Regions from separate parts of the Sporosarcina sp. SG10008 genome, predicted to be linked through region 3. Evidence: riboswitches for the same ligand, from Rfam matches in the RefSeq annotation. Region 3 holds a riboswitch; each other region holds the start of a gene.
What was found. A riboswitch is a leader RNA that binds a small molecule or an ion and turns the genes downstream of it on or off. The one in region 3 is predicted to bind lysine.
Positions count from the first base shown of each region.

Region 1: another riboswitch for lysine. It lies ahead of ACGLYD_RS01990 (Na+/H+ antiporter NhaC family protein); the one in region 3 lies ahead of ACGLYD_RS05150 (aspartate kinase).
Region 2: another riboswitch for lysine. It lies ahead of dapA (4-hydroxy-tetrahydrodipicolinate synthase); the one in region 3 lies ahead of ACGLYD_RS05150 (aspartate kinase).

Region 1 is NZ_CP172607.1:387,999-395,831, reverse strand. Features, by position in the region: gene ACGLYD_RS02000 (branched-chain amino acid ABC transporter permease) at 1-342, opposite strand, end outside; gene ACGLYD_RS01995 (ABC transporter substrate-binding protein) at 476-1,669, opposite strand; gene ACGLYD_RS01990 (Na+/H+ antiporter NhaC family protein) at 2,069-3,640, opposite strand; lysine riboswitch at 3,784-3,965, opposite strand; gene yunB (sporulation protein YunB) at 4,021-4,782, opposite strand; gene ACGLYD_RS01980 (bifunctional UDP-sugar hydrolase/5'-nucleotidase) at 4,824-6,200, opposite strand; gene ACGLYD_RS01975 (sulfite exporter TauE/SafE family protein) at 6,204-7,028, opposite strand; gene ACGLYD_RS01970 (DUF72 domain-containing protein) at 7,028-7,833, opposite strand, start outside.
Region 2 is NZ_CP172607.1:58,497-66,329, forward strand. Features, by position in the region: gene pstC (phosphate ABC transporter permease subunit PstC) at 1-877, shown strand, start outside; gene pstA (phosphate ABC transporter permease PstA) at 879-1,706, shown strand; gene pstB (phosphate ABC transporter ATP-binding protein PstB) at 1,783-2,553, shown strand; gene phoU (phosphate signaling complex protein PhoU) at 2,573-3,226, shown strand; gene ACGLYD_RS00265 (DUF4256 domain-containing protein) at 3,342-3,908, shown strand; gene dapA (4-hydroxy-tetrahydrodipicolinate synthase) at 4,013-4,897, opposite strand; lysine riboswitch at 5,020-5,197, opposite strand; gene ACGLYD_RS00275 (M48 family metallopeptidase) at 5,984-6,637, shown strand; gene ACGLYD_RS00280 (alpha/beta fold hydrolase) at 6,883-7,833, shown strand, end outside.
Region 3 is NZ_CP172607.1:1,050,489-1,058,321, forward strand. Features, by position in the region: gene ACGLYD_RS05135 (electron transfer flavoprotein subunit alpha/FixB family protein) at 1-166, shown strand, start outside; gene trxA (thioredoxin) at 292-606, shown strand; gene uvrC (excinuclease ABC subunit UvrC) at 753-2,546, shown strand; lysine riboswitch at 2,595-2,774, shown strand; gene ACGLYD_RS05150 (aspartate kinase) at 2,865-4,082, shown strand; gene ACGLYD_RS05155 (YslB family protein) at 4,593-5,009, opposite strand; gene ACGLYD_RS05160 (succinate dehydrogenase cytochrome b558 subunit) at 5,247-5,855, shown strand; gene sdhA (succinate dehydrogenase flavoprotein subunit) at 5,976-7,730, shown strand; gene sdhB (succinate dehydrogenase iron-sulfur subunit) at 7,736-7,833, shown strand, end outside.

The sequences.
Region 1 (7,833 bases), 660 kb from region 3:
ACCACGCATATAAATGACACCATTTTGAATAAGAAGTGACACCCCAATTGCAGTAATCAACGCCGCGATTCTTGTCGCATTTCGTAATCTTTTGTAGGCTATTCGTTCGATAAGAACGCCAATAACTGCGCAGGAAGCCATTGATAATAGTAGGGCAGGGATGAATCCAAGACCCCAACCCGCGATGGAGTAATACCCAATAAATGCACCAATCATAAAGATTTCACCATGTGCGAAGTTTATGAGTTTGATAATTCCATAAACCATTGTATAGCCTAGTGCAATTAACGCATAAATACTGCCGAGTGAAATACCGTTTATTAGCTGTTGTAACCATTCCATTAACTTTTCACTCCTTTTCCAGCTTTAAAATAAGGCTTAAAAAAGGAATGAGGGGAGGACATCCTCCCTCCATTCCTACAGTTTTAACTTCATTCAGCAGAAGTTTACCACTTCTATTAGTTGCGTGATTGATTTAAGGATTAACTTTTGTATTGAAGACTTGTTCGCCGTCTTTGTATTCAAGAATAGTAGCTGATTTGACAGGGTGATGGTTTTCATCAACCGAATACAAGCCAGTTACAAGCTCAAGATCTTTTGTTTCAGCTAGAGCATCTTTAATCTTCACAGAATCTGGACCGCCTGCACGTTTAATAGCATCAGCTAATAGATAAACCGTGTCATAACCAAGTGCATTAAATGCGTCAGGTGATTTACTATATTTGTCATTGAACTTTTTGTTGAATTCTTGAATGATACCGTCTGGATCTTCAGATGAATAGTGATTTGTTGTAAATGTGTTATTCAATGCTTCTGCACCGGCAAGTTCAAGTAGAATTGGAGAATCCCAACCATCTGCTCCCATAAGTGGAACAGTGATACCCATTTCACGAGCCTGTTTAACAATCAATCCTACTTCTTCATAGTATCCAGGGATGAAAATGAATTCAGGATTTGCTGCTTTAATGCGTGTAAGAGTTGAACGGAAATCAGAATCTTTACCTACGTAAGATTCTTCAGCAACAATTTTACCACCTGCAGCTTCAAAATCTTTTTTGAACGATGATGCAAGACCTTTTGAATAATCGCTTGCATTATCAGAGAAAATCGCTACGTTTTTAACACTAAGATCATTCGCTGCAAAGTTTGCTGCAACCGTTCCTTGGAATGGGTCAATAAATGACGTACGGAATACGAATTCATTAACGTCCCCGTTATCTTTAACTGTTACGTTCGGGCTTGTCCCAGATGGGCTGATAAGTGGAGTTTTGTTGCCATTAGCGATTTCAGCCTGTGCAACAGTAGCACCACTTGTAGCTGCTCCGATGATTGCAATTACTTTATCCTGAGTGATCAATTTAAGCGCTGCACTCGTTGCTTCGGCAGGCTCAGACTTATTATCGACTTTGACAAGTTCAATTTCCTTGCCATCAATACCGCCTGCAGCGTTAATTTCTTCAACTGCAAGTTCAATTCCCGATAGTTCGGAAGTACCGTAAGAGGCAACAGCACCTGATAATTCAAGGTTGACTCCGATTTTAATCGTATCGCCGCCCTTAGATCCACCTGTGCTTCCTTCCTCAGCTTTGTCCCCTGCACCACACCCTGCCAACAATCCGACTGCTAGAGCGGAAGCGGCAAATACACTTGCAAACTTTTTCAATTTCATATAAAATCCCCCTTTTGATTGATACTTCCGACAATTTAAATCGAACTAGTACGACAAACGATTTAGCATTCCGAAAGATATCATTTTGTTTCCGCTTACATGCTTATTGTAAAACAAACTTTCTATTCGGTCTATAGAGAGTTTTCAGTTCTCATCTTTCGAAGTTTAATTTCTTCGAATAAGTCTAACAGTTAATAGAAAGATCAGTTATACAATATCATCCTTTCCTAATACTTTTAACTAATCATTGAATGGAAGTTCACCATTTTCTGATTACTTTAGTCTTAACGCCTAGTATATATACCTATCTGACTATTGTCAAAACATTTTTTTGTTAGAAAACTATTTTAAACATAATAAAGAAGCGGTAAAAAGTTCACCGCTTCCAATCATTTACTATTATAAAGACAGCTGTGTTGCCTCTTTTTTAGCTTTCATCGTCCAAACAGAAAACAATACTACAAGAATAACAATAACACCAACTAGACCTATCCATATGGAGCCTGTGATACCTAAGATGATATAGCCCATTGTGGCCACCAATGCACAGATTAATGCATAAGGAAACTGTGTCGCAACGTGATCTATATGGTTACAGCCTGCACCTGTAGAAGATAGAATCGTTGTGTCAGAAATCGGTGAAGCATGATCGCCGAAAACTGCTCCCGCAAGTACTGCTGCAAGTGCTGGCAGTAACATTTCCGGTGCCGCGTCAATCATTATGGTGCCTGCAATCGGCATAAGAATACCAAATGACCCCCATGAGCTACCTGTCGAAAAGGCCATAATACAAGCAAGGATAAACATGATGACCGGCAGGAATGAAACCGATATATTCGATTTCAACACAAGCTCTGATAAATATAAGCCTGTTTCCAATTTTCCTATCAGGAATGATAATGACCACGCAAAAATAAGAATCAGCACAGGTGGCATCATTGCTTTCAATCCATTTATAAAGGCACTGCCAATAAGAGAATAGCTTGCCGTTTCATTATTTTTCATCTGTTGCATATATAATACTACCGCTATTAGCGTGGCGATAATTCCACCCGACAGTAATGCAAGAGAGACATCCGTATTTTCAAAAATTGACAAAAGGTTCATTGATCCGCCGGCTAAATAACCTGTCCAAATCATAACCGCAAATGTCACTGCAACAAGTGTGACGATTGGTGCGACTAAATCCCGAACGCGGCCATGTGCGTGTACTGGGAAGTCTTCTTTTAACTGACCTGGAATTGTTTTAGCAGGATCAAATAATTGACCTGTTTCTGTAGCAAGTTGTTCATGTCTCTTCATTTCGAATAGATCGAAATTGGTCCACGCAAGGAAAAACACCATTGCAAGTGTTGCAATAACGTAAAAATTCATAGGCGCCATCATAATGAAGGCAGATAGTGGTGAATAGCTAATCGCTGCAGCACCACCAAATATAAGTGCAAGTTGGCCTATTAAAAAGGCACCCCAACTTGAAATTGGTGAAATGACACAAATCGGTGCTGAGGTTGAATCGATGAAATAAGCTAGTTTTGCTCTTGAAACTCGATGCTGATCTGTAATCGGACGAGCAATTTGGCCAACTGCCAATGCATTGAAATAGTCATCCACAAAAATAGCTATACCGAGAAATACTGTGAGCAGTTTTGCACCACGTTTTGTTTTGATGTGCCGCACTGCCCATTCTGCAAATGCCCTGCTTCCACCGGATAAACTAACAAATGCAGTGATAACCCCTAATAGAAGGATGAAAAGGATAATGTAAATGTTCCCTGTATTCAGTCCACCATCCCAAAATGTAGCCTTAACTGACTCCAATAAATTTTTTAATGATTCAACAGGTCCGAACGACGCCGCCAGCAGAGCACCTGAGACTATTCCTGCTCCGAGCGACAACAGCACCCGTTTAGTTGCAAACACCATAATAATTGCGATTAGTGGTGGTAAAATGGATACCCATGTTCCTATCATCTACTATTCCTCCATTTAGTCGGGTTGAGGCCCTGTATAGGGGGAATAAAAAAACGGCTACTAATTACACTCAGCAGAGTGCATCAGGAGCCGGCTTTATCTACGTTTCGTTTGTTGGATAACTAATACTGCTTATCTAACTCACGACTTGTAGCTCATCATACATGTTCAAAAATGTATGACAGTGTTATCCCTATTCGGAATAACCCCAGCCTGATAGATCCCGACGATCTTACCAAACTTCGGCAAAGCTTCCTTTTACACACGGTCATCGGTGTCAATCTCGCGTGTGTGACTAATAAGCAATGCAGCCTCTACCCAATCGATATTTCAATCCTCTACTAGCCTATCAGTTATCCACACCATTTTCAAGTCCCTTTTCATTCCTCTATCGCGGGAGGGGCTGGAACTTCGACCGATGGCGGATCCCCACCACCAGTCGTATAGATTTGAGGTACTGTTGATTGAATTAGTCCCATAGCTACCGGAATCTTCTGTGTCACTACACTTTGCTTTGTTGCAAGTGGGACAATGATTTGGACATTTACTGTTAATAATATATTCACTTCAACAACGGCATTGTTAATACCAAATTCACTAATTTTTGTATCTATAGTCGCTTGTACTTGACCTATGACATGAAAACGAATCGGTATTTTAGGCCCTAAGTTCCCTAGTAGTGGAATATTTGCCGCTTGAGCAAGAGGGACAAAAAAGACAATTCCCTCTTCACGTTTCATTGCTTGCGAATCAAATTCTATCTCATCTGTTGGTAATAAAGCTAGATTGCCCGCTTCAGCCTGTTGAAGATGGGACTCGACAAGACCATGTGTCTCCGCTAATACTCTGTTGATGATTTCAGTGTTGAATTTCACCATCCCTTTAGAATCGTTCGGGACGTTTACAATGATATCATTGACATCAAGTACATTGGCAGTCCTGGAATTGATGGCTTTATTGATAACATGGGCCGCGATTTTTTCTGTCTGTACCTCTGCATATTGAATATAAATTGGGGCAAGCCTTGCATTAATAATGTAAATAAAAAGGGCAATTGCGATAAGAATTGCAGGAATAAGAAGGGGTAACAATTTGCGTTTTTTCTTCCTGGATTTTCTAGTAACTTGGCCGTGAAATCTCAAGACGACTCCTCCTACTATACGTTATGCAGGAAGGTAGTCGTTCATTCTTTAATTAGTGTGGTTCCGTACCAACCAAGCACATCCCTGATTAATTCAGGCATATAGTACTCTATTTCTGCATGTTTAAGCGATGGAAAGAAAAAACCGAAAGTAAACATATCCAGTGTTGCAAGTGTATATTTTTGACCTGATACAACCTCCCGATTGCCCGCAAAAAGCTGATCATTTCTATTTTTATAAAGTCTTTCATGAATCATCGCACCCATTAACGAGCCACGGAAACCAAGTCCTTTGATTTCAATTTGCGGCCACTCTTTCGTTAATGACAGCTCATAGACTTCTTTCAATTCTGATCCATCGAGTGTAATGAGACATAAATTGATTGGATGAGGTAGAAGTGAATGTAAATCCTCTTTTGTCACCCACCCCTTTTCGAGACTACCTAGAAATATTCCTGCGTTAAACATGGCACAATCCGCTTGAGAATACGCAATGAGCGCTCTACCAAAGAAAGAGGACAGCGAACTAACATCAAATAGATTTTGAGATAAGTGAGAAGGATTATAAAAAACTTGTTCCTCCATTGCCTGCTTTCCTATTTTGATTAGATCATTTACTTTTTCAATATCTTTTTCATTGCTTTCAATCGAATCTGTCCTGACAAGTTCCGCATCCATTTGTAAAAGTTCTTTAGCATCCGTGTTAAATTTCACGGTTACATGACCAACATACTCACCGTATTTACCTGTTGCAGCCAAAAGTGTATTACCAATCAATTTGCCGTCATGAAATAGATGATGCGTATGCGCGCCTAAAATGACATCGATTTCTGAACATTCTTCTGCAAGCTTTTCATCTTCATGGATTCCCATATGTGATAGACAAACAATTACATCCGTCTCAGCAGCAATGCTTTCAGCAACAAGCTTTAAATTTTGGCGAGGCGCCGTCACTTGCCAGCCGAGCTTCAAATAGAAGGCTTTATATTCTGCAGTAGCTCCTATAACACCAATTCTTGTCCCTTGCTCAGTAACGTAGATTCTATAAGGTAACAACCATTTTGGACGACTACCATCTTCTTCGTATAAATTACTTAGAATGACATCGAACTTGGCATCCTTATAAAGAGTAGATAAAGCCTCTTTCGACATGGTAATTCCTTCGTTGTTGCCGATTGTTACCGCATCATAGCCTGCTTCATTCAACAATCGGATGTTTCCTTGACCTTTCGTCCCTTCCGTAAATGGATGAGAACGATCAACGTGATCTCCGATGTCAAAATGATAACAAGCATCTCCTTCTATTAAATGCTCGCGCTTTTTGTCACAAAGAAGCCTACTAATTTGCGGCCAGCTTTCAAAATGACTGTGGATATCATTTGTATGATAGAAATGAATTGTTTCAACCTTGTGATTCATATGTCACCCCATAAGTCCGTCAATAATCGATCTGATTCCTAGTAAGAGCAGGATAATTCGCAGTGCAACAACAAGCGTTTCCGATTTCATCTTTTGATTTAACCGAGCACCTATTTTAGCCCCGATATAAGCTGCTGGAATGACTGGAATCGTATAAAGCCACGGTACATTGCCAAGAGAAATATGCGTGATTGAATTGACGAGAGCTGATAAAAACACCATGAACATAGATGTACCGACTGCGACATGCGGTGGGAATAAGAAGAGTAGAATCATCGCTGGTACGAGGATTGAACCTCCTCCGATGCCGAAAAGACCCGATGCAAATCCGACGCCAAATGTCAGCAATAATGCAAACCAAACAGGGTACCCATAAATAAAAGTCTGATCTGTATTATCCGTGAAAGTTCTTTTTTTGCCGTGATTGACAAACCAGCTGACCGGTTTCAAATATTTACGTACCAGAAGAAGCGTCGATAATAGAATAAGTAAAATACCAAAATAGAGATTGAATGATGGCAGGTCAAGTCCTTTATTCACAAATGCACCGATAAGTGTCCCGGGAACACTTCCTAAGAAAAAGATGAACCCACTTTTGAAATCAATTGTTTTTGTCTTCATATAGGAAATTGTCGACGCCAAGCCCGTAAAGATCATCATAATAACAGATAGCCCAACGACGGTTTGCGGTGTAATTCCATCGATTAAGCCAAGGTTAATGCCAACGTAAAGTGTTGCTGGCACCAGAATGATACCACCACCTAATCCGACAAGTGCCCCAACAATTCCAGATGCTAGACCGATAACGGCCAATAAAATAAATTCCATCAAAATTCTCCTTCAAAAAAGTCAAGCTGCTTCGGCGTCAGACTTTCGTAGTTGATATTGAGCATTTTTTGAAAATGTTTCGCGTTTTGTGCTGCATGTCCGCCGGAATTATTGTTAAAAATGACGAAAACCTCATTCGTTTCTTGTTTTAATTTTTGAACAGCTGATTGAATCTCCTTCAGCTCAGTGTCATTGTAGTTATACAGATATCTAACTTTACGCCATGCTTTATCATCACCCGTAGTGTTGCGCCACCCTGCTACATTACGGCCGTGCAATCTAACAAGAACCTTATCCGGACGAGTGGTATTTGCTATTAGTGGAATACTCCCCTGCCCTGCTTGCGGTTCATCGCACACCGAGTGAATTACGTTCAGTTTCTTCAAAAAAGACAGAGTTTCTAGTTGAAATTTGGGTGAATACCATGACTGATGCCTAAATTCAACGGCGATATCGAATCCATGCAATTTAGCGCAAACGAAGCGAATTTCCTCAACATTCTCTTTTGTACAGTCAAACCATGGAGGGAATTGGACAAGAATCATCGCGAGTTTGCCTGCTTCTTGAAGTGGTGTAACCGATAGCCGGAAAAGATTGTACATTTCATCCACAGATGCATACGGGAGTTCACCCCGATGATGCCCAGTCATACCCTGGTAAGCCTTGACAATGAATCGGAAGTTATCTGGCGTTTCTTTAATCCATTTGCGAATATTACGCTCCGGCTGAATGGCATAAAAAGTAGCATCCAGTTCGACGATTGGAAAGTGTGCACTATAATCAATTAATTTTTCTTTCTTCGAAG
Region 2 (7,833 bases), 990 kb from region 3:
CGGTAAAGCAAATAAAAGGAAGTATTTGTTAGAGAAGGTGTCTTCAAGAATTTTCTTGATTTGCGCACTTCTTTCAGTTATCACTTTATTGTTAATCATTGGATTTGTATTTTATAAAGGAGCTCATCCCTTTGTAGCAGGTGGCTATAGCTTTATAGATTTTATTTTTGGTACTGATTGGGTACCGAGTGAAGATAAATTCGGTATCTTCCCAATGATTGTTGCATCAATTTATGCAACAGTTGGAGCATTAATTATTGGGGTTCCTATCGGTTTATTTACAGCGATTTTCTTGGCGGAAATTGCCTCTAAAAGAGTAGCTAAAATTATTTCACCAGCCATTCAGTTGCTAGCTGGTATCCCATCTGTATTATATGGTGTATTTGGACTTGCAATCATTGTTCCATTTTTACAAGATACGTTCGGTTTAGTGAAAGGACAAAGTTTACTAGCTGTTATTCTTGTGCTAGCAATCATGATGTTACCCACAATTGTGACTGTAGCAGAGACAGCGATTCGTGCGGTCCCTCATACATATCGTGAAGGATCATTAGCACTTGGCGTATCTCATATTGGGACAATTTTTAAAGTCATTGTACCAGCAGCTAAGTCAGGAATTATGACGGCAATCGTATTAGGTTTAGGTAGGGCCATTGGGGAAACGATGGCAGTTATCTTAGTAGCTGGTAATAGTTTAATCGTCCCTACGAGCCTTACAGATAGTGTTCGTCCACTGACGACAAATGTTGCTTTAGAAATGGGTTATGCATTCGGTACACATCAAGAAATGTTGTTTGCAACGGGAATTGTTTTATTCTCATTTATATTAATTTTGAATTTTGTATTAGCCAGAATCAGTGCGAAGGGTGGCAACTAAGATGAGGCAATTTAAAGATAACTTGTTACGTGGACTTTTATGGTTCTCGGCTTTCTTATCGGTTGCTGTCCTCGTTATGATTGTGGGGTTCATCTTTTATAAAGGATTTCGTTTAATCAGCTTCGATTTCATCTTTGGCGATTATTCACCAACTGGAGGCGGCGGTATTTGGCCAATGATTGTAACAACGGTCTACACAATTGTTATTTCATTGATCATCGCAACACCTATTGGGATATTAGCGGCCGTTTACTTGCAAGAATACGCGAAACAAGGGCGTTTGGTAAGAATCATACGTTTTGCAACAGAAAGTTTGACAGGAATCCCCTCGATTATTTACGGTTTGTTTGGGGCAGTATTCTTTGTAACAACCTTAAAGTTAGGTATGTCCATTATTGCTGCTTCATTAACATTAACGATTATTGTTTTGCCTGTCATCATCCGAACAACAGAAGAAGCATTGAAAACAGTACCGGCTTCCTATCGTGAAGGTTCGTTAGCACTTGGGACAACGAAGCTACAAACCTTATATAAGGTGATTTTACCTAATGCCATGCCGGGGATTTTATCGGGTATCATCCTCTCTGTTGGACGAATTGTTGGCGAGTCAGCTGCTATTTTCTTAACAGCCGGAACTGTTGCTGCCATGCCAAATGGAATCTTTTCATCGGCTCGAACGTTAACGGTTCATTCCTATTTAGTCACACAAGAATCGGGAGACATTGAACTTGCTGCAGCAGTGGGGATCGTCTTAATCGTTCTCATTTTGATCATCAACCTTTCAGCAACCTACATATCAAAAAAGTTAAACAAAGGAACCAACAAATAAGGAGTGCTTATCAATGAGTACAGCAGTAATGGAACCAGCAATCACACAAAATCAAGTAGGAAAGGTATTTGCGCATATGGAGCAACATAAAGTAGGTACATCGAAAATTAATGTAACGGATTTGAATTTATTCTATGGTGAGAAACAAGCGCTGTTCGGCGTCGATCTTGCTATTCGTGCAAATGAGGTTACTGCTTTAATCGGTCCTTCAGGTTGTGGCAAATCCACTTTTTTACGAACATTAAACCGAATGAATGATTTAATTGATGGTGTGAAAATTACAGGTGAAGTTGTCATTGATCATGAAAAAATTTATAATTCAAGTGATGTAATTAAATTACGCACAAAAGTGGGAATGGTATTTCAAAAACCAAATTTATTCCCAATGAGCATTTACGATAATGTTGCCTATGGTCCAAAGGGGCAAGGCATAAAAAATAAAAAAGAATTAAATCGAATTGTGGAAGAAAGTTTACGCGGAGCCGCGATTTGGGAAGAGGTAAAAGACCGTCTTAAAACATCAGCACTAGGTTTGTCTGGTGGTCAGCAACAACGTGTTTGCATTGCACGTGCCATTGCGATGAAACCAGATGTTATATTAATGGATGAGCCTACTTCCGCACTAGATCCAATTTCTACGTTAAAAGTCGAAGAACTAATCACGAAATTGAAAAAAGATTATACGATTGTTATTGTTACTCATAACATGCAACAAGCTGCACGAATCTCTGATAAAACAGCATTTTTCTTAAATGGAGAAGTTGTTGAATACGATGATACAGATACAATTTTCTCTACGCCTAAGGATCAAAGGACAGAAGATTATGTGACAGGTCGATTCGGATAATAGGGGGTAACAAAGGGGTATGCGAGAAAACTTCGAGAAAAACTTAGAGGAATTAAAAACTAAAATCACCGAAATGGGTGAACTATCCATTACTGCTCTAGAAAGAGCAGTGAGAGCCTTGAAAACACAAGATGTTGAGCTGGCTATTAAAACCATAGAGGGCGATACGGCGATTGATAAACTTGAAATGGATATTAACCAGTTTGCAATCTGGATCATGGCAAAAGAAGCGCCTATTTCAAGGGATTTACGCGAGATTATTGGTGTACTAAGAATTTCATCTGAAATTGAACGGGTTGCGGATTTCGCAGTAAATATTGCGAAATCAACCATTAAGATTGGCCAGACAACCTCTTTACTGGAACTTACACATGTAGAGAAGATGAATGAACTATCAATTGAGATGCTCCGAAAAGCACTTCGATCTTTTTTAGAGGAAAGTATGGTACTTGCTAAAGAAGTTGGCGACTTAGAGGATGAAGTGGATCAATGTAGTCGTGAAAACTATAAAAAACTGACTACGTATTTAAGTGAACATCCAGAAGACACAAATCAGCTTGTTCAGTTATTATTTGTAAATCGTTATCTTGAGAGAACAGCAGACCACATCACAAATATTGCTGAGAGCGCGGCATATCTGATTAAAGGTCAGATATATGATTTTAATTCATAAAAATAAACCGGGGGAGAAAAATGAAAAATTTTCTCCTCCGGTTTTATTTAAGGTAGCTCGTAATAAAAATTAAGGGTATTCTATACATAATAAAAATATAGGGGAGGAAACTAGTATGACAAAGAGAAACAAGGAGTTGTCACTAGAACAACGTGAAGAATTACTCGAAATATTGAAAGCTCGTTTTGAGAAAAACATGAATCGCCATAAAGAACTTGAATGGAGTAAAGTCCAAGCGAAGTTGGAAGCGAATACTGAAAAACTATGGTCGCTTAATGAGATGGAAATAACCGGTGGTGAACCGGATGTTGTTGGTCATGATAAAAAGTCGGGCGATTATATTTTTTATGACTGTTCAATAGAAAGCCCTAAAGGCCGTAGAAGTGTTTGTTACGACCTTGAAGCGTTGGAGTCAAGAAAAAAGCATAAACCAGAAAATAATGCTCTTGATATGGCTTCCGACATGGGCATTGAGCTTTTAACGGAAGAACAATACCGGGAGTTACAGGAACTTGGAAAGTTCGATATGAAAACATCGAGCTGGGTGCAAACACCTGCCAATATTAGAAAACTCGGAGGGGCTATCTTTTGTGATTGGCGCTACGACACTGTCTTTGTGTATCACAATGGAGCAGAATCCTACTATGCTGCCAGGGGGTTCCGTGGCTCGCTGAGGGTCTAAATTTTGCACCCACTAAGCTTATAGACGATGAGATAGAGTGATGGGTGCCAGGTTCTTATTGATTTGTGAATTGTTTTGGAACCTGGTACCCTTCACAATGGTTTTTAAAAAGTTACTTTTTCATGGATATTTAGTGCTCGTTGTAGTGAACTTAGTTGTTCATCGCTTAAAGGAATCATAGGTAAGCGGACACCACCGACAGGGATTCCTTTTAAATTCAAAGCTGCTTTTACAGGTGATGGATTTGGAGCAGCAAAAAGTGCTTTCATTATAGGTAGTAGTCTACGATGATCCTTAGCTGCCTCTTGAATATTGCCGCTTTTGAAATGTTCAACCATCGTTTGCATTTCATTTCCTATAACATGGGATGCTACAGAAATAACACCTGTTCCACCAATTGATAACACTGGAATTGTTAAACCATCATCACCGCTATACAATGAAAAATCTTCAGGTGTATGAGTAATAATTTCGACCATCGCATCTAAATCACCGCTTGCCTCTTTAATAGAAACGATATTAGGTATTTTTGAAAGGCGAATGACTGTTTCAGCAGATATGTTGACAACACTGCGTCCGGGAACATTATAAAGTATAATCGGTAAAGATGTGACCTCCGAAATTGTCTTAAAGTGTTGATATAATCCTTCTTGAGATGGGTTGTTATAGTATGGCGCAACGAGCATAATACCATCGACACCTACATCTTCTGCAAGTATTGTTAGTTCAATTGATCCTTTTGTGTTGTTCGAGCCTGTACCAGCAATCACCGGAACTCTGCCATTCACAACGTCCACTGTAAACTTGAATAATTTGACCTTTTCTTCTTCTGTTAACGTCGGAGACTCTCCTGTTGTACCAGATACCACTAAGCCATCTGTTCCATTAGCAATTAAATAATTAATTAAGTTTTTTGTAGCTTGAAAATCAATTTCACCATTTTCATCAAAAGGAGTCACCATAGCAGTTAATACTTGTCCGAAATTCATTATTTCTCCACATCCTATAATTTATTTTAAAAAAATAGAGGAAGAAGGGCAGTTAGTGAATGAACGCAAAAAAGCAACAACAAGGGCTCGTTGTTGCAGTAGAAATAATAAATTATTTCTTTGCATAAGATAGCCCTCCATATAGTTTCCTATATGACAATTCTGTGTTTATTCAACACAGAACCAGCTTCAAGAAAATGAGATTCTCTCCACTTCGGCAAATTCCCCTTTCCACAAATGTCACAGGATCTCATCATCCTCCACGTGTGTACTGATGGTCTTTGCGCCTCTATCCTTACTTCAAAATTTTTGAAATAAGTGAATTTCTAATTAGACAAACCTTACCTCTATTCTAACGCAATTGCAAGGGAAAGGTGCCGAGTTCTAGAAAGGTTCTGAATTTAATGGGGACTTGATATTCTTTTAAATGTTATTTCGTCTGTTGATGACCCATTTATTTGAATAAAATACTAGTGAGAAGGGCTTGATGACCTTCATTTTCACTGGACTATTTCCGGCCCGCTTCCGGCTAACTATTCATGACAGATTTACTGAGGGGTACTAGCCATACATTTTTTAGTAATCCTGTTGTGGATAGTAGCCTGTCGCGTTCCTGCATTGTTCAAGTGGAAAATGCAGCTGTTTTGGAAGAAATGAATAGATGACTTTCTATAGAGAGTGTAAGTGCCCGAAGATACAATTTCGGGCACTCTTGAACGTTGTATAATGTGCTTCTTGCTTACTTTTAAGAAAGACTATGCATCTAATCATGTGATGCCTAATAGAAAGTGACACTTCTTTACTATTAAAAAAGAGAAAATCATAAAGAAAGTTTCAGCCGCCAAAATTGTATCTTTGGCGGATTATATCCAGATAAGAAGAACCGCTGTTCTTTCGTCCCAAAAAGTAGTTGTACACGTATCGCCTGAATTACTCTACGGAGCGTTTGTTGCCAGAATGGTTAATACACACTAAGATGAATGTATCAGGAAGCGAATCGATGGATTGTGGCTAAGAATAGAAAGAAAACAGCGGATTAGTTAATAAACAAGAGTTAGGAATAAATGTATAAAGGTGATGTTAGTTATGAAAGTTGAAATTGAAAATGAAATTATAGAATTTAATGTTCAGTATGGAAATAGGAAGAAGCTAGCGATTCAGATAGATTCGTTTGGTTTCATAACTGTTAAAGCTCCAAATGACACAAGTAAAGAAATGATTGTCAGTGCCATTGAGAGCAAAGGGAAAAGGATACTAGAGAAAATACATGAAATTGAAGTAGCTCGAGAAGCCCCTAAGGCAAGAGAGTATCACGCTCAAGGGAAGTTTTTATACCTTGGGAAAGACCGTTTTCTTCATGAGTTAATAGATAGTAGTGAGTTAAATGAAGAGGTACTTAAAAGAAATCTCAAGAAGTTCTATATCGCCAGCTGTAGGACGATTATAGAAGAACGGATAAAAATATATCAAAAACAACTAAAAGTAAAGCCTAAAATCATCGAAATAGTAGAGTCTAAAGCCAAGTGGGGTAGTTGTAGTTCGGATAAAAAGCTAACTTTTAATTATCGTCTAGCTATGGCCCCGGTTGAAGTCATCGATTATGTGATAATCCATGAACTTTGTCATATACTTCATATGAATCATGATCGCTCATTTTGGAGACGTGTCGGAAGTATTATGCCGGATTATAAAGAGAAGGAAGAGTATTTGGCGAGGCATGGGTATTCAATGTCACTTTAATAAAAACGATCACATTTCGAAATGTGATCGTTTTTTTGTGTTCGAAAACGTATTCTCTATTGTTCTTGGTGATGTTTTACTTGTAGTTCCCCGATGGTTGAGGTCACAACTTACTTCAATTTGGTTAAATTGGAAGAGGTGAACAGATCCAGGGGATTTTAATCAATTTATAAAATTCGCATTGTTTTCTGCGAATTTAAATTAGTTTATGGTATTATTTACCTTGTATGGGAAGGTGGGAAGACATGAAAACTAAAAAAATCATTAAGACCACATTAGAGATAGTAGGTTTTCCGTTTGTAATGGCAAACATGTATTTTGATAAGAAGAATAGGGTAAGAGAAATAGGTGATTTAGTAAATATAAAAGATAGGGTAGTTCATACTGTTGTTTCTGAATGTGAAGAGGCTAAATGTACTGTAATATTAGACGCGGGGTTAAGTTGCTGTTCAATTGATTGGTATTATATTCAGCCTCAATTATCTAAGTTTTGCAGGGTAATCTCATTTGATAGAGCAGGGTATGGTTGGAGCACTGCAATAGAGAAAGCATACACAAGCGAAGATGTTGTTAGTGATTTATCGGAGATTTTAGAGAAGCTTCAAATAAATCCACCATATATCTTAGTAGGACATTCCTTTGGGGGTCTAAATATGCGATTATTTGCTAGTAAATATCCAAATAAGGTAGCATCTTTAATCTTAATTGATTCTGTTCATGAAAATAGATATTTGAGTGCTGAATGGGACGCTGTTCGAAGGAAAATGCATAGGAAAAATCTGAATTTATTCAAGTTCGGTTATCTCACCAGTGGTTTAGGGCTTCCGAAATTATTAAAACTTCCTGTTGGAAGAAAACAACTTCCAGAACCATATCAGAAGTATATTAAGTATATAGGATACCGTTCAAAATCTTATGAAGCTGTTTTTAAGGAATTTCTATATAGCGAAAAATCTGCTATGCAACTTAAAAAGTCCGAACCACTTAATTTAAATCTATCCGTAACAATTCTAAGTTCTAATAATATAGACCCAATTTGGATTAAACAACAAAAACTTCTTAGTAATTTGACAAATAATACTGTGCAAATTAAAACTAACAATAATCATTCAATACATTTAGAAAACCCAGAATTAGTTATAGATACTATAAGCAGAGCTGTAAAACAGTTAGATGACAATATGTCTTTGTTGTGC
Region 3 (7,833 bases):
GGCGATCCAACATATGGCGGGAATGTCTAACTCGAAAGTAATCGTGGCAATCAATAAAGATTCAGAAGCGAATATTTTCAAAGTAGCAGACTATGGAATTGTTGGTGACCTATTCGAGGTTATTCCGATGATGATTGAAGAAATTAAAAAAATTAAGACAAACTAATTTAAAGTGAAGCTCCCTCAACAGTGGGGAGCTTCTTTCAATAACTAAGCATATATTTAGCCCGTCATATAGCTGCATGCTATAATACAGACATAGGTTATCTATTAAGAGGAGGAAAATTTATTATGGCTATTATTCACGCGACTGATCAGAATTTTGACGAAAACATTAAAGAAGGACTTGTCCTTGTTGACTTTTGGGCACCTTGGTGTGGACCTTGTAAAATGATCGCTCCAGTTCTTGAAGAACTAAACGGCGAAATCGAAGGTAAAGCGAACATTGTTAAAGTTGACGTTGATGACAACCAAGAAACAGCAGGTAAATATGGTATCATGTCAATCCCTACTTTGGTTCTTTTCAAAGATGGAGAAATTGTTGACAAAGTTGTCGGCTTTAAACCAAAAGAAGCACTTGCTGAATTGATTGCAAAACACGCTTAATTAGTAACTTAATTTAGCAGAAGTTCAAAATCTGGGCGAATTATTTTTTGCGATGAAAGCGAAGCGGCAGTCGCAAATAGCCGAGATGTATTTGATAGAATAACCGGGTCCTTCATTGGCACCCGGTTTTTTGGTAGGTGAATTAGATGAATGAGTTAATCGCAGAAAAGTTGGCCATATTACCGGAGTTGCCAGGCTGTTATTTGATGAAAGATAGGCAAGGGACAATCATTTATGTGGGAAAAGCGAAAGTGTTGAAAAATCGGGTTCGTAGTTATTTTACGGGTAGCCATGATGCTAAAACACAGCGACTTGTGGGAGAAATCATAGACTTTGAATATATTGTCACTTCAACCAATCTGGAAGCGCTTGTCCTCGAGTTGAACCTTATCAAACAGTATGATCCGAAATATAATATCATGTTAAAAGATGATAAGACCTATCCCTACTTAAAATTAACGGCAGAGCGTCATCCGAAACTAATCATTACGAGACAAGTGAAAAAAGACAAAGGGAAATACTTCGGTCCGTATCCTCATGCTTTTGCCGCCGGTGAAACGAAAAAGTTGCTTGACCGGCTCTATCCTTATCGAAAATGTCATACGATGCCTGATCGGGTCTGTTTGTATTACCATCTTGGCCAGTGCCTCGCCCCTTGTGTCAATGAAGTGGAATTGGAAACGTACAAGGAAATGGTTGATGATATTACCCGCTTTTTGAATGGCGGCTATAAAAGTGTGAAAAAAGAATTGACGGAAAAAATGGCTGCAGCTGCGGAGAATTTGGAGTTTGAGCGCGCGAAAGAATACCGCGATCAGATTGTTAATATTGAAGCGATTATGGAAAAACAGGCGATGACGATGAGTGATTTCACTGATCGTGATGTCTTCGGATTTGCTGTGGACAATGGATGGATGTGTGTTCAAGTCTTTTTCGTCCGTCAGGGAAAGCTAATTGAACGGGATGTATCGCTATTCCCGGTTTATCAAGAACCGGAAGAAGAACTGCTAACGTTCATCGGACAGTTTTACGGTAAGTCCCAACATTTAATCCCGAAAGAAATCTTGTTGCCTCAGGGAATGGATAGTGAAATCGTCCGTCAACTTCTAGATGTCAATGTCTTCATTCCACAGCGCGGTAAAAAGAAAGATCTCGTCCATCTAGCCATCAAGAATGCCGAGATATCATTGAAAGAAAAGTTCCAACTTATTGAACGACAAGAACTTCGTACAATTGGCGCATGTGAAGAACTTGGCAAGGCGATGAATATCACCATACCGTACCGTATTGAGGCATTTGATAATTCACATATGTACGGTTCAGATGCCGTCTCTGCAATGGTGTCATTCCTTGATGGGAAACCGAATCGTAAAGACTACCGAAAGTATAAGACGAAGACTGCAGCTGCACACGATGACTACGCGGCGATGCGTGAGGTTGTAAGGCGGCGTTATATCCGTGTGCTAAAGGATGATTTGCCATTACCTGACCTAATCGTTATAGATGGTGGTAAAGGTCATATGGAAGCGGCCAGGGAAATCATTGAAGATGAGTTGAACTTGTCGATTCCAATTGCTGGACTTGCGAAGGACGATAAACACCAGACGGCGCAACTTCTCTATGGCAATCCGATTGAAATGATCCCGCTAAAGAGAACGAGTGAAGCATTTTACTTGTTACAGCGAATTCAAGACGAAGTGCACAGGTTTGCAATTACGTTCCACAGGCAACGGCGCGAAACGAATTCATTGACATCAGCGCTCGATGGATTACCAGGCGTCGGACCGAAACGAAAAACATTATTACTCAAACACTTTGAGTCTATGAAAAAGATTCGTGAAGCATCCGTTGAAGAGCTGCAACAAGCGGGCTTGCCGAAGGTGGTTGCAGAATCAGTGGAAACGTATTTCCGTGAAGAGGCATTGCGAGAAGAGAAGTAATGTGATAGAGTGAACGCACTGAGTTTTTTCACTAAAAATTGCATATGTAGTGAAGATAGAGGTGCGGATACCAATAGTAAATCTCCGGAAGGCGGCAGCCTGATGAACGGGATTGAAAGGAGTATTCGCCGAAGCGGACCAATCGGCTGTCACGATTGTCCTGCTGGATTTCCATTGAATAAATGGAAGTCTGTCAGGTATAAAAATACCTGGAGAGCTATCTGAACGGGGCGGCTCTTCGGCGAGCGCTCCAATCGGACCGGCTCTCATACTTATGAGGGCCGTTTTTGCGTTCAGGCGGAAATTGGAGGGAAAATCATGGAACGAATTGTAATGAAATTTGGTGGCACATCAGTTGCGAACCCCGAGAGGATTGCACGCGCTGCAAAGCTTGTACAAGGTGAAGTAAGTCGGGGGAATCAAGTTGCGGTTATCGTCTCTGCAATGGGGAAAACAACGGATGATCTTCTAAAGCTCGCCGTGGAAGTTAATCCGAAAGCGGGCCGCCGCGAACTTGATATGCTACTTGCGACAGGTGAGCAAGTAACAGCATCCCTTTTAGCGATGGCAATTGCGGCACAAGGTTTGGAGGCTCGCTCATATACAGGGTGGCAAGCGGGTGTAACGACAGAGTCAGTTCACGGCAATGCGCGAATCGAGCAAGTCAATGCAGATAAGGTTGTATCGACGCTTGAATCGGGTGCTGTTGCAGTGATTACCGGCTTTCAAGGTGCTGACAGCTCAGGTGAGTTGACAACACTTGGTCGCGGGGGATCTGATACAAGTGCTGTGGCGATTGCGATTGCAATAGATGCAGCTATCTGTGATATTTACACAGACGTTGAAGGGGTATTTACGACAGATCCAAGATTAATTGGACAAGCGAAGAAGCTTGAGGAAATATCATATGATGAAATGCTTGAAATCGCGAATTTAGGTGCAGGAGTACTTCACCCAAGAGCGGTTGAGTTTGCCAAGAACCATCAAATGCCGCTTCGGGTCAGACCTGCACATATGGAAGGTGAAGGAACGATTATCAAGGAGGAAATTGATTTGGAAAACAATTTAATTGTTCGGGGCATCGCCTTTGAAAGAGATATCATTCGGATTACAGTTATGTATGACGTTCCATACAATGGCTCGCTTGCGAATATATTCACTGCACTTGCGGATCACCATGTTAACGTCGATATTATCGTCCAGACAATTATGGAAGGCGTACAGCCGTCTGTGTCATTTTCCATTAAGAAAGAGGATTTTGCAGAAGCTATTAATGTTTTAGAGACGGAAAAAGAAGCTCTTGGTTACAACAGAGCCGACTTTGAAGTGGGTCTTGCGAAAGTTTCAATCGTTGGAAGTGGAATGGTATCCAACCCAGGAGTCGCTGCACAAATGTTTGAGATACTCCGTAGTGCATCAGTTCCTGTGAAAATGGTTAGTACGTCTGAAATCAAGGTATCCGTAGTTATTCCAGAATCGGATATGGAAATAGCGGTAGCGGCGCTTCATAAACAATTCGGGTTAGACAACGACTGAAATAATTTGTTATGTCTATTGTTAACCATTTTATTGCAAGTGCCTGAAGACAAAGGGCGCTCTATCACTTTTAATAAAGCCTTCCTTGTAAATTTTAGTTAAGACTATACAAGTTACAGTGCAATTCCATATAGAAAGTGACACTTCCTTAAAATCAAAAAGGAAATGCTATATAGATGGATTCAGCAGCCAAAATTCCATCTTTGGCTGCTCTATTATGGATTGGAAAGTGCTTATTCATTCGTTCCCAAAAACCCCTCATGTGATTAACGAGAAAACTGCGAGAGGTGCAACCCTACGGAAACTGTACATAGGGTGTTTCATCATGAAAATAAGCAGTAATTTACTGGTTATTTTTAGTTATATATGTTGACATAAAGAAACCCCTGTACAACGCACGGCGCATAGAGATGCCTTCGCTGGAGATCATATAGAATCAATAGTTCAACATATATAGATTAGTTGTATGAAAAAGAAGATGCGCCCGATTTAAAGGATGCATCTTCTTTTTCATGCCTCAACTTTCGTTTTTAAGTCCCATTTGACTTGGAAATGGATGAGACCATCCTTTGCGTTAAATTCTCCGTAGCACTCAGTGAGCAATCCACTAAATTTCTGGTACTGTTGTGCAATGAAACCGGCTTCAAGTTGGCAAGATCTGTTTTGGGCATTTGTAGCGAAATCATTTTTTAAAGAATAAAAAGCCTCGTCTTTCAACGTCTTTTCGAGTTGAAGGGGCCCCCATCCGGCTTCTTGAAAGAACTCAGGAAGTTCATCAACACCAAAAATCGGGAATTTTCGAGCTACTTCTTTTCCGGCCCAATAGAGGATTTCATCTTCATGTTTCCCGAGGATACTTGGCAACACGTGATCTCGTAAAATTTCATAGCCAAAACGGGTTGGTGAATCATATGTAGTATTTTCCAATCGAATATGCAACCCTTTCGGTTAAATGATAGCGTTAGTGAATCCAAGAGAATAATAATATATTAAATTCGGGCGTGTCGAAAAGCCCACATCGTCTTGACCTCTTCAAAACTGAGGAGTACAATGGTTATGTCATAATATTGTACCACGAAGAGGTACGTCGTCAACGGTCGCTTCATGTCGAAATGATGACAGAGGCGCACTGAAGGACTCAGTTAATAAAGGAGGGTAAAAGACTTGTCGAGAGAATCAGATTTTTATTTGCGTCGTCTTCATTCACTGCTCGGAATCATTCCAGTGGGGCTTTTTGTTGCCCAACACTTAGTGATTAACCATTTTGCCACACGCGGCCCAGAGGCATTCAACACTGCATCCAATTTCATGGGTAACTTACCGTTCGTATTGTTTCTTGAATGGTTCATCATCTACATCCCACTTATGTTCCATGCGTTCTATGGTGTGTACATAGCTTTCACAGCGAAAAATAACGTAAAGCGTTACGGGACTTTCCGAAACTGGATGTTTATGCTACAACGAATTACGGGAGTATTCCTAGTCGTGTTCATCGCATGGCACATCTTCCAAACAAGAGTTCAAAAAGCATTGGGAGCTGATGTGGACTACGATATGATGGCTGACATCTTATCGAGTCCATTCATGCTTGCGTTCTACATTGCAGGTGTCCTTGCAGCTACATTCCACTTGGCGAACGGCGTTTGGTCATTCCTAGTAAGCTGGGGAATTACACAATCTCCACGTTCACAAACCATCGTTACGTATATCTCAATGGCAATATTCCTAGTGCTTTCTGTAATCGGTATACAAGCACTACTTGCATTTGTTTAATTTGAATCAGCAGAAATCCCTGCTGATTCAAATTTGGACGCAATTACGCCGAGGCGTAATTGAATAACAACTTAACTAAATGACTACGAGATCACCTATAATTTGAGGAGTGAAACAATAATGGCAAAAAGCAGATTGATTGTCGTCGGCGGTGGACTAGCCGGCCTGATGGCAACTATCAAAGCCGCTGAAGAAGGTACGCCGGTTGACTTGTTCTCCATTGTTCCGGTTAAACGTTCCCACTCTGTATGTGCACAAGGCGGCATTAATGGTGCAGTAAATACAAAAGGGGAAGGCGACTCACCTGACATTCATTTCGATGACTCTGTATACGGCGGAGACTTCCTTGCGAATCAACCACCAGTTAAGGCAATGACGGATGCAGCACCAGGAATCATCAGTCTATTGGACCGGATGGGCGTTATGTTCAACCGTACGCCAGAAGGATTGTTGGATTTCCGACGTTTCGGAGGTACAATGCATCACCGTACGGCTTTCGCTGGTGCGACGACAGGACAGCAGCTCCTTTACGCATTAGACGAGCAAGTTCGAAGTCATGAAGTTGCTGGACTTGTGACGAAATACGAACACTGGGAATTCCTTGGTGTTATTCTTGATGAAGAAGGCGTTTGTCGCGGTATTAAAGCGCAAAACATGAAAACGATGGAGATTCAAGCCTTTAAAGGTGATGCAGTCATTATGGCAACAGGTGGACCTGGAATCATTTTCGGGAAAACGACAAACTCTGTCATCAATACAGGTTCTGCAGCTTCTATCGTTTATCAGCAAGGTGCACACTACGCGAATGGTGAATTTATCCAAATTCACCCAACAGCAATTCCAGGAGACGATAAACTGCGTCTTATGAGTGAATCGGCACGTGGTGAAGGTGGACGTGTCTGGACTTATAAAGACGGCAAGCCTTGGTACTTCCTTGAAGAAAAGTATCCGGATTACGGTAACCTAGTACCGCGTGATATCGCAACACGTGAAATATTTGACGTTTGTGTTAACCAAAAACTTGGTATCAACGGTGAAAACATGGTGTATCTGGACCTTTCCCATAAGGATCCAAAAGAGCTTGATATTAAGCTTGGTGGAATCATCGAAATCTATGAGAAATTCACAGGCGACGATCCACGTAAATTACCGATGAAAATCTTCCCGGCTGTCCACTATTCAATGGGCGGACTATGGGTTGACTATAATCAGCAAACAAGTATTCCAGGTCTATTCGCGGCGGGGGAATGTGATTATTCACAGCACGGTGCAAACCGTCTTGGCGCAAACTCACTCCTTTCAGCAATTTACGGCGGTATGGTCGCAGGACCGAACGCTATTCATTACATGAAAGGTTTGAAACGTTCTGTAGTGGACCTTCCTTCTACAATCTTCGACGCAGCAGTGAAAGAAGAGCAGCAGAAGTGGGATGATACGCTTAAAATGAACGGTACTGAAAACGCTTATGTTCTTCATAAAGAACTTGGCGAATGGATGACTGATAACGTAACAGTAGTTCGTTACAATGACAGACTACAAGCGACAGACGATAAAATCGTTGAGCTTCTTGAGCGTTATGAAAACATCAACATTACGGATACACAACTATGGTCTAACCAAGGTGCAACATTTACGCGTCAACTGAAAAACATGCTATACTTGGCTCGTGTTATTACACTTGGTGCACTTAACCGTAATGAAAGCCGTGGAGCCCATTACAAACCGGACTTCCCGAATCGTGATGATGAGAACTTCTTGAAAACGACAATGGCGAAATTCGATGGACATTCTGCACCAATCTTCCATTATGAAGAAGTAGATGTTTCCTTGATTCCACCACGTACACGCGATTACTCCGCGAAGAAAGGAGATTGACCTAAATGAGCGAGAACAATACGGCAGTACAAGAACGTGAACAGCAGACGTCACAGAAAACGGTTCTTTTTGAAATTCGACGTCAGGATACTGCTGAATCACA